Streptomyces venezuelae: one gene and its partner. The main gene of each other region encodes a partner of the protein of the gene in region 2 in a complex. Links are inferred from orthologs where the notes say so. Each region holds a gene or a part of one and is shown on either strand. Other genes may lie near its edges. The genes, in order: mfd and uvrA.

What was found.
Region 1: the proteins of uvrA (region 2) and mfd are in contact, whole or in part, in a crystal structure (PDB 4DFC), measured with the Escherichia coli proteins. The link is inferred for Streptomyces venezuelae from one-to-one orthologs.

Annotation. Positions count from the first base shown.
Region 1 is NZ_CP029191.1:3,262,310-3,266,715, forward strand. The notes cover bases 94-4,198. They hold mfd (transcription-repair coupling factor), read right to left. Parts: upstream 3,825-4,198; coding sequence 294-3,824; downstream 94-293. Other genes in these bases: DEJ49_RS14555 (nuclear transport factor 2 family protein), read left to right, coding at 94-290; DEJ49_RS14565 (SigE family RNA polymerase sigma factor), read left to right, coding at 4,127-4,198. In the rest of the region: more of DEJ49_RS14555, read left to right, coding at 1-93; more of DEJ49_RS14565, read left to right, coding at 4,199-4,406. UniProt on the Escherichia coli protein: Couples transcription and DNA repair by recognizing RNA polymerase (RNAP) stalled at DNA lesions. Mediates ATP-dependent release of RNAP and its truncated transcript from the DNA, and recruitment of nucleotide excision repair machinery to the damaged site.
Region 2 is NZ_CP029191.1:1,825,268-1,829,252, forward strand. The notes cover bases 135-3,818. They hold uvrA (excinuclease ABC subunit UvrA), read right to left. Parts: upstream 3,428-3,818; coding sequence 335-3,427; downstream 135-334. Other genes in these bases: DEJ49_RS08170 (crotonase/enoyl-CoA hydratase family protein), read right to left, coding at 135-214; DEJ49_RS08180 (maleylpyruvate isomerase family mycothiol-dependent enzyme), read left to right, coding at 3,658-3,818. In the rest of the region: more of DEJ49_RS08170, read right to left, coding at 1-134; more of DEJ49_RS08180, read left to right, coding at 3,819-3,985. UniProt on the Escherichia coli protein: The UvrABC repair system catalyzes the recognition and processing of DNA lesions. UvrA is an ATPase and a DNA-binding protein. A damage recognition complex composed of 2 UvrA and 2 UvrB subunits scans DNA for abnormalities.

The DNA of each region.
Region 1 (4,406 bases), 1.4 Mb from region 2 along the record:
CCGTCGTCCCGTGGATCCGCCCCCGCTCCACCGGCGCCGAGTGCGCGGCCCAGTCCGCGGAACTGGCCGAGCACACGGTCGCCGAGGACGCCGCCGCCACGCTCGACACGTTCCTGGTGGACGGCACCGACGCCGTCCTCTTCGGCCACCTCAAGGGCACGGTGCGCGCCACCGGCAAGTCCTTCGAGGGCCCCTTCGCCCTCCGCCTCACGGTGGAGAACGGCCGGATCACCCGCCACCACCTCTACGAGAACAGCCTGTCGGTCGCGGCGGCGTGCACGCCGGCCTAGGGCCTAGGACCCCAGGATCGACGTGAGGAACTCCCCGACCCAGCCGAGCAGTTCCCGGCCGACCAGCGGCTTGCCGCCCACCTTTGCCGTCTTGGGGCGCGGGACCAGGATCTGGTTCGCGGTCGGCTTGATGACCGTTCCGGGGTAGAGGCGCTTCAGGCGGAGTTCCTGGGATTCGCGGAGGTCCACCGGGGCGAAGCGGATGTTGTTGCCCTGGAGGACGATCTCGCCCACCTCGCAGGCTCGGGCGAGCATGCGGAGGCCTGCGACCAGGAGCAGGTTCTCCACCGGCTCCGGGAGCTTGCCGTAGCGGTCGGTGAGTTCTTCGCGTACCGCCTTGATGTCCTCCTCCGTGTTCGCGGAGGCGATGGCACGATAGGCCTGGAGGCGCAGGCGCTCGCCGGGGGCGTAGTCATGGGGGACGTGCGCGTCGACCGGGAGCTCGATCTTGACCTCCAGGGGCGGCTCCTCCTCCACACCGCCCTCCAGGGACGCGCGGTAGTCGGCGACCGCCTCGCCGACCATGCGGACGTACAGGTCGAAGCCGACGCCGGCGATGTGGCCCGACTGCTCGCCGCCGAGCAGGTTGCCCGCGCCGCGGATCTCCAGGTCCTTCATCGCCACGTACATGCCCGCGCCCATCTCCGTGTGCTGGGCGATCGTGGCGAGGCGTTCGTGGGCCGTTTCGGTCAACGGCTTCTCCGGGGGGTACAAGAAGTACGCGTAGCCCCGTTCGCGGCCTCGGCCCACTCGGCCGCGCAGCTGGTGGAGCTGGGACAGGCCGAAGTTGTCCCCGCGCTCCACGATCAGCGTGTTCGCGTTGGAGATGTCGATGCCCGACTCGACGATCGTCGTCGAGACCAGCACGTCGAACTTCTTCTCCCAGAAGTCGACGACGACCTGCTCCAGTGCCTGTTCCGACATCTGGCCGTGGGCCGTCGCGATGCGTGCCTCGGGGACGATCTCGCGGAGCCTCGCCGCCGCGCGGTCGATCGATTCCACACGGTTGTGGATGTAGAAGACCTGGCCCTCGCGGAGCAGTTCGCGGCGGACCGCCGCGCCGATCTGCTTCTCCTCGTACGGGCCGACGAACGTCAGGACCGGGTGGCGCTCCTCGGGCGGCGTCGTGATCGTCGACATCTCGCGGATGCCGGTGACGGCCATTTCGAGCGTACGGGGGATCGGGGTCGCCGACATCGTCAGGACGTCGACGTTCGCGCGGAGCTTCTTCAGCTGCTCCTTGTGCTCGACGCCGAAGCGCTGCTCCTCGTCGACGATGACCAGGCCCAGGTCCTTGAACTTGGTCTCGGAGGAGAACAGGCGGTGCGTGCCGATGACGATGTCGACCGAGCCCTCGCGCAGCCCCTCCAGGGTCGCCTTCGACTCCGTCTCCGTCTGGAAGCGGCTCAGCGCCTTCACGCTGACCGGGAACTGCGAGTAGCGCTCGGAGAACGTGCCGAAGTGCTGCTGGACGAGGAGGGTCGTGGGGACCAGGACCGCCACCTGCTTGCCGTCCTGGACCGCCTTGAACGCCGCGCGGACCGCGATCTCCGTCTTTCCATAGCCGACGTCGCCGCAGATCAGGCGGTCCATCGGGACCGTCTTCTCCATGTCCTCCTTGACCTCGGCGATCGTCGTCAGCTGGTCGGGCGTCTCCGCGTACGGGAACGCGTCCTCCAGCTCGCGCTGCCAGGGCGTGTCGGGCGCGAAGGAGTGGCCGGGCGCCGCCATGCGCGCGGAGTACAGCTTGATGAGGTCCGCGGCGATCTCCTTGACCGCCTTCTTCGCCCGCGCCTTCGTCTTCGTCCAGTCGGCGCCGCCCAGGCGGTGGAGGGTCGGCGCCTCGCCGCCCACGTACTTGGTGATCTGCTCCAGCTGGTCCGTGGGGATGTAGAGGCGGTCGCCGGGCTGGCCGCGCTTGGCGGGCGCGTACTCCACCACGAGGTACTCGCGGGTCGCGCCCTGGACCGTGCGCTGCACCATCTCGATGTAGCGGCCCACGCCGTGCTGCTCGTGGACGATGTAGTCGCCGGACTCCAGCGTCAGCGGGTCGATCGTCTTGCGGCGGCGGGCCGGCATGCGCTGGCCGTCCTTGCCGGCCGCCTTCTGCCCGGACAGGTCGGTCTCGGTGAGGACCGCGAGCCGGAGGGCCGGGTCCACGAAGCCGTAGTCGATCGAGCCGCACGACACGTGCACCAGCGACGGCGTGAGCTCGCCCAGGTCGCCGTCGAGGCGGGCCGCGATGCCCTCGCCGCCGAGCACCTCGACGGTACGGGCCGCGGGGCCGTGGCCCTCGGTCACGTAGACGACGCGCCAGCCGTCCGCGAGCCAGCCCTTCGTATCCGCGAGGGCCTTCGCCGTGTCGCCCCGGTACGTCTCCGGGGCGTGCATGCCGAGCTTCAGCGTGTCATCGTCGAGCTCCTCGTCCGCGGCGAACGGGCTCACCGACCACCACATCATGTCGAGCTCGCGGGCGTGGTCCCGGACGTCCGCGATGCCCCACAGGGACGCCGCGCCCACGTCGATCGGCGCCTCGCCGCCGCCCGCCGTCGCCGCCCAGCTCGCCTGCAGGAACTCCTGCGACGTCGCCACCAGGTCCGCCGCGCGCGTCCGCACCCGCTCCGGGTCGCAGACCACGGCCATCGAGCCCTTCGGCAGGACGTCGACGAGCAGCTCCATGTCGTCCACGAGGACCGGCGCGAGGGACTCCATGCCCTCCACCGCGATGCCCTCGGCGATCTTCCCGAGCAGCTCGCCGAGCTCCGGGTGCTCCTCGGCGAGGACGGCCGCCTTCTCGCGCACCTCGTCCGTGAGCAGCAGCTCACGGCAGGGCGGCGCCCACAGACCGTGCTCGGCGACCTCCAGGGAACGCTGGTCGGCGACCTTGAAGTAGCGGATCTCCTCGACGTCGTCGCCCCAGAACTCCACGCGCAGCGGGTGCTCCTCGGTGGGCGGGAAGACATCGAGGATGCCGCCTCGTACGGCGAACTCGCCGCGCTTCTCCACCAGCTCCACGCGCGAGTACGCGGCCGCCGCGAGGGCCTCCACCGTCTCGTTCAGGTCCGTGGTCTGGCCACTGCGCAGCGCCACGGGCTCCAGGTCGCCGAGGCCCTTGACCTGCGGCTGGAGGACGGAGCGGACCGGCGCGACGACCACCGAGACCGGGCCGGTCTCCGGGTCGTCCGCGCTGGGGTGCGCGAGACGGCGCAGGACCGCGAGGCGGCGGCCTACGGTGTCGGAGCGCGGGGAGAGGCGCTCGTGCGGCAGCGTCTCCCACGACGGGTACTCCGCGACGCCGTCCGGCGGCAGGATCGTCCGCAGCGCCGCGGCGAGGTCCTCGGCCTCACGGCCGGTGGCCGTCACGGCCAGGACGGTGCGGCCGGACTCGCGGGCGAGCGCCGCCACGGCGAAGGGCCGGGCCGCGGGCGGGCCGACCAGGTCGACGTGCATGCGGTGGCCGTCGGTCGCGGCCTTGGCCGCTTCGGCGAGTGCCGAGTCCTTGACGACAGCGTCGAGCAGACCGTGCAGGCTCATTGAAGGCTTTCCGTCCAGTCCGGCGGTCCAGGTGACCGGAGCGCCGGAGTGAGTGGGCAACGCGAACCGCCCGGCACGTCGTACGGGCCGGGGGTCTCCAGCGTACGACTCCGCGCTGCTCGGCGCGGCCCGGTCGGGGCGGGCCGGGGTGTGGGCCGGGCGGGTGCGGGGGGCCGGGTGCCCGGTGGTCTCCCGCACAATGTCCGGAAACCGGCGCCCGAAAATTCCTTCCCCGCGGTGTAAACCGGCCGCGCCTCCCAGGCGTACTGCCATCGAGAACACCGCACGCACCAGGAGACCACTTGACCGACGAGGAGTTCGAGGCGTTCTACGCGCACTCCGTGAGACCACTGGTCGGACAGGTCTATCTGATGACGGGGGACCTCCACGAGGCACAGGACGTGGTCCAGGAGGCCTTCGTCCGCGCGTGGGCGCGCCGCGCCCGTCTGGAGCGGGACGCCGGGCCCGAGGCGTGGGTCAGGACCGTCGCCTGGCGGCTCGCCGTCAGCCGGTGGCGGCGGCGCGGGCGGGCCGCGGAGGCCTGGCGGCGCCACCACGGGGAACGGGCGGGCACGGCGCCCG
Region 2 (3,985 bases):
CATCGGGCGTGCCGATCGCCTTGAGGTCCGCGCCCGCGCAGAAGGTGCCGCCCTCGCCCCACAGCACAGCGACGGAGGCGTGCGGGTCGGCGTCGAAGTCGCGGAAGGCGTCGGCGAGGGCGCGGGCGGTGGGCCCGTCGACGGCGTTCCGCGCGGCGGGGCGGGACAGCACGATGGTGGTGACGGGGCCTGCGCGTTCGCTGCGTACGGGCATGGGCCAAGCCGACCATGGGAACGGGGCGCCGGACAAGGTGTCTTCGGGCCGCCACTCCCCCACGTACGACGACGCGCCCCACCCCTGGTGAGGGCGGGGCGCGTCGTACAGGGGCGCGGGTCAGGCCTTGCGGGCCCGCGTCGTCTTCTTCGCGGCCGCCTTCTTGGTGGGGGCGGCCTTCTTGGTGGAGGCGGCCTTCTTGGCAGCCGCACCCGTCCGCGCCGTGGCCGTCTTCTTCGTGGCCGTGGCGCTCGCCGCCACCACCTTCTTGGCGGTGGCCTTCTTGGCGGCGGACTTCTTCGCGGCGGACTTCTTCGCGGGAGCCTTCTTCGCCGTACCGCGGCCCCGCGCGGGCACCGCGTCGCTGATCCGGTCCGCCGCGATGATGTCCCGCAGGAACTTGCCCGTGTGGCTGGCCGGGACGCCCGCGACCTCCTCCGGCGTGCCTTCGGCGACGACCAGACCGCCGCCGTTGCCGCCCTCGGGGCCCATGTCGACGACCCAGTCGGCCGTCTTGATCACGTCGAGGTTGTGCTCGATGACGATGACCGTGTTGCCCTTGTCGACCAGGCCGGAGAGGACCGTGATCAGCTTGCTGATGTCCTCGAAGTGCAGACCGGTGGTCGGCTCGTCCAGGACGTACACGGTCCGGCCCGTCGACCGCTTCTGGAGTTCGGAGGCCAGCTTCACTCGCTGGGCCTCGCCTCCGGAGAGCGTGGGCGCCGACTGGCCGAGGCGCACGTATCCGAGGCCGACGTCGTGGAGCGTCCTCAGGTGACGGGCGATGGCGGGCACGGCCTCGAAGAAGTCGAGCGCCTCCTCGATCGGCATGTCGAGGACCTCGGCGATGGACTTGCCCTTGTAGTGCACGTCCAGCGTCTCGCGGTTGTAGCGCGCGCCGTGGCAGACCTCGCACGGCACGTACACATCCGGGAGGAAGTTCATCTCGATCTTGATCGTGCCGTCACCGGAGCAGTTCTCGCAGCGGCCGCCCTTGACGTTGAAGGAGAAGCGGCCGGGCAGATAGCCCCGCACCTTCGCCTCCGTGGTCTCCGCGAAGAGCCTGCGGACGTGGTCGAAGACTCCCGTGTACGTCGCCGGGTTCGACCGCGGGGTGCGGCCGATGGGCGACTGGTCGACGTGCACGACCTTGTCGACCTGGTCGTCGCCGTCCACGCGCGTGTGACGGCCCGGGACGGACCGGGCACCGTTGAGCTCGCGGGCCAGGTGCGTGTACAGGATGTCGTTGACGAGCGTCGACTTGCCGGAGCCCGAGACACCCGTGACCGCGGTGAGGACGCCGAGCGGGAAGGAGACGTCGATGTCCTGGAGGTTGTTCTCGCGGGCGCCGTGCACCGTGAGCTGCCGGGACGGGTCGGCCGGGCGGCGCACGTCCGGCACCGGGATGGCCTTCTTGCCCGACAGGTACTGCCCGGTGATCGACTTGTCGTTGGCGAGCAGCTCCTTCATGGAGCCGCTGTGGACGACCTTGCCGCCGTGCTCGCCCGCGCCGGGGCCGATGTCGACGACCCAGTCGGCGACCTTGATCGTGTCCTCGTCGTGCTCGACGACGATGAGGGTGTTGCCCATGTCGCGGAGGCGGACGAGGGTCTCGATCAGGCGGTGGTTGTCGCGCTGGTGGAGGCCGATCGACGGCTCGTCCAGGACGTACAGCACACCGACAAGACCGGAGCCGATCTGGGTGGCCAGGCGGATGCGCTGGGCCTCGCCTCCGGAGAGGGTGCCCGCGGCGCGGTTCAGCGAGAGGTAGTCCAGGCCGACGTCGACCAGGAACCGCAGGCGTTCGTTGACCTCCTTGAGGACCCGCTCGGCGATCTTCTTGTCGCGGGCGCCCAGCCTCAGCTCGGCGAGGAAGTCCGCGCAGTCGCTGATGGACATCGCGGAGACCTCGGCGATGGACTTCCCCATCACCGTGACGGCCAGGACGATCGGCTTGAGGCGGGTGCCCTCACAGGTGGGGCAGGGCACCTCGCGCATGTACCCCTCGAAGCGCTCGCGGCTCGCGTCGCTCTCGGCCTCGCTGTGGCGGCGCTTGACGAAGGGGACGGCACCTTCGAAGGCGGTGGTGTAGACCCGCTCGCGGCCGTACCGGTTGCGGTAGCGGACCTCGATCTGCGTCTTGTGGCCGTTGAGGAGGGCCTTCTTGGCGCGCTGCGGGAGTCCGGCCCACGGCATGTCGGTGGAGAACCCGAGGGCGTCGGCGAGGGCTCCGACGAGCCGGCCGAAGTACTCCTTGGTGTGGCCGTGCGACCAGGGGTGGATGGCGCCCTCGTCGAGGGACTTGTCCTCGTCGGGGACGATCAGCTCGGGGTCGACCTCCATGCGCGTGCCGATGCCGGTGCAGTCCGGGCAGGCGCCGAAGGGCGAGTTGAAGGAGAAGGAGCGGGGCTCGAGCTCCTCGAAGGACAGGTCGTCGTACGGGCAGTAGAGGTGCTCCGAGTACATCCGCTCGCGCTCGGGGTCGTCCTCGGGGAGGTCGACGAAGTCGAGCACGACCATGCCGCCGGAGAGGCCGAGGGCCGTCTCCACGGAGTCGGTCAGGCGGCGCTTGGCGGAGTCCTTCACCGTGAGGCGGTCGACGACGACCTCGATGGTGTGCTTCTCCTGCTTCTTGAGCGTGGGCGGCTCGGAGAGCTGGACCGTCTGGCCGTCGACCCGCGCGCGGGAGTACCCCTTCGTCTGGAGGTCGGCGAAGAGGTCGACGAACTCGCCCTTGCGCTCGCGCACGAGCGGCGAGAGGACCTGGAAGCGGCTGCCCTCGGGCAGCTCGAGGACCTTGTCGACGATGGCCTGCGGCGACTGCCGCGAGATCGGGCGGCCGCACTCGGGACAGTGCGGCTTGCCGATGCGCGCGAAGAGCAGACGCAGGTAGTCGTACACCTCGGTGATCGTGCCGACCGTGGAGCGCGGGTTGCGCGACGTCGACTTCTGGTCGATGGAGACCGCGGGCGAGAGGCCCTCGATGAAGTCGACGTCCGGCTTGTCCATCTGACCGAGGAACTGCCGGGCGTACGAGGAGAGGGACTCCACGTACCGCCGCTGGCCCTCGGCGAAGATCGTGTCGAACGCGAGCGAGGACTTGCCCGACCCGGAGAGTCCGGTGAAAACGATGAGTGAGTCGCGCGGGAGGTCGAGCGAGACGTTCTTGAGATTGTGCTCGCGCGCGCCACGGACGATGAGACGGTCGGCCACGCCGGGTCCGCACCTTTCTTGAGAGAGAGACAGGGGGCAGAACCCCCGTCGTTCACAGACTAGGGCGAGCCACTGACAACGCCGGGCCGCTTCCCTGGTTCCACATGCACAACAAACCCGGACCTTCAAGAATGCCCGATGCCGCACTCGACCATATAGCACGCGTATTCGATTTGCGGCCGTCCCGAGAGCCCTTCACCCGAACGTGTGGCGCAGCTATCGTCGACCGCATGATTGATCATGTGCGCGACCTGGCGTCTGTACGTGACGCGACCGACCGGCTGCTCAGCGCAGCGGCGAAACTGAACAACGATTCGACTGCCGAGCCGTCACGGCTCCCCGGCTGGAGCCGCGGCCACGTCCTCGCCCACCTCGCGCGGAACGCGGACGCGCTGGTGAACGTCCTCGCCGGACAGCCGATGTACGAGAGCGCGCAGGCCAGGGACGCGGACATCGAGCGGGACGCCCCGCGGCCGCTGGACGCGCAGCTGGCGGACGTGCGCGAGAGCGGCGCCCGCTTCCTGGCCGAGGGCGAGCGGGACGCCGACTGGTCCCGCA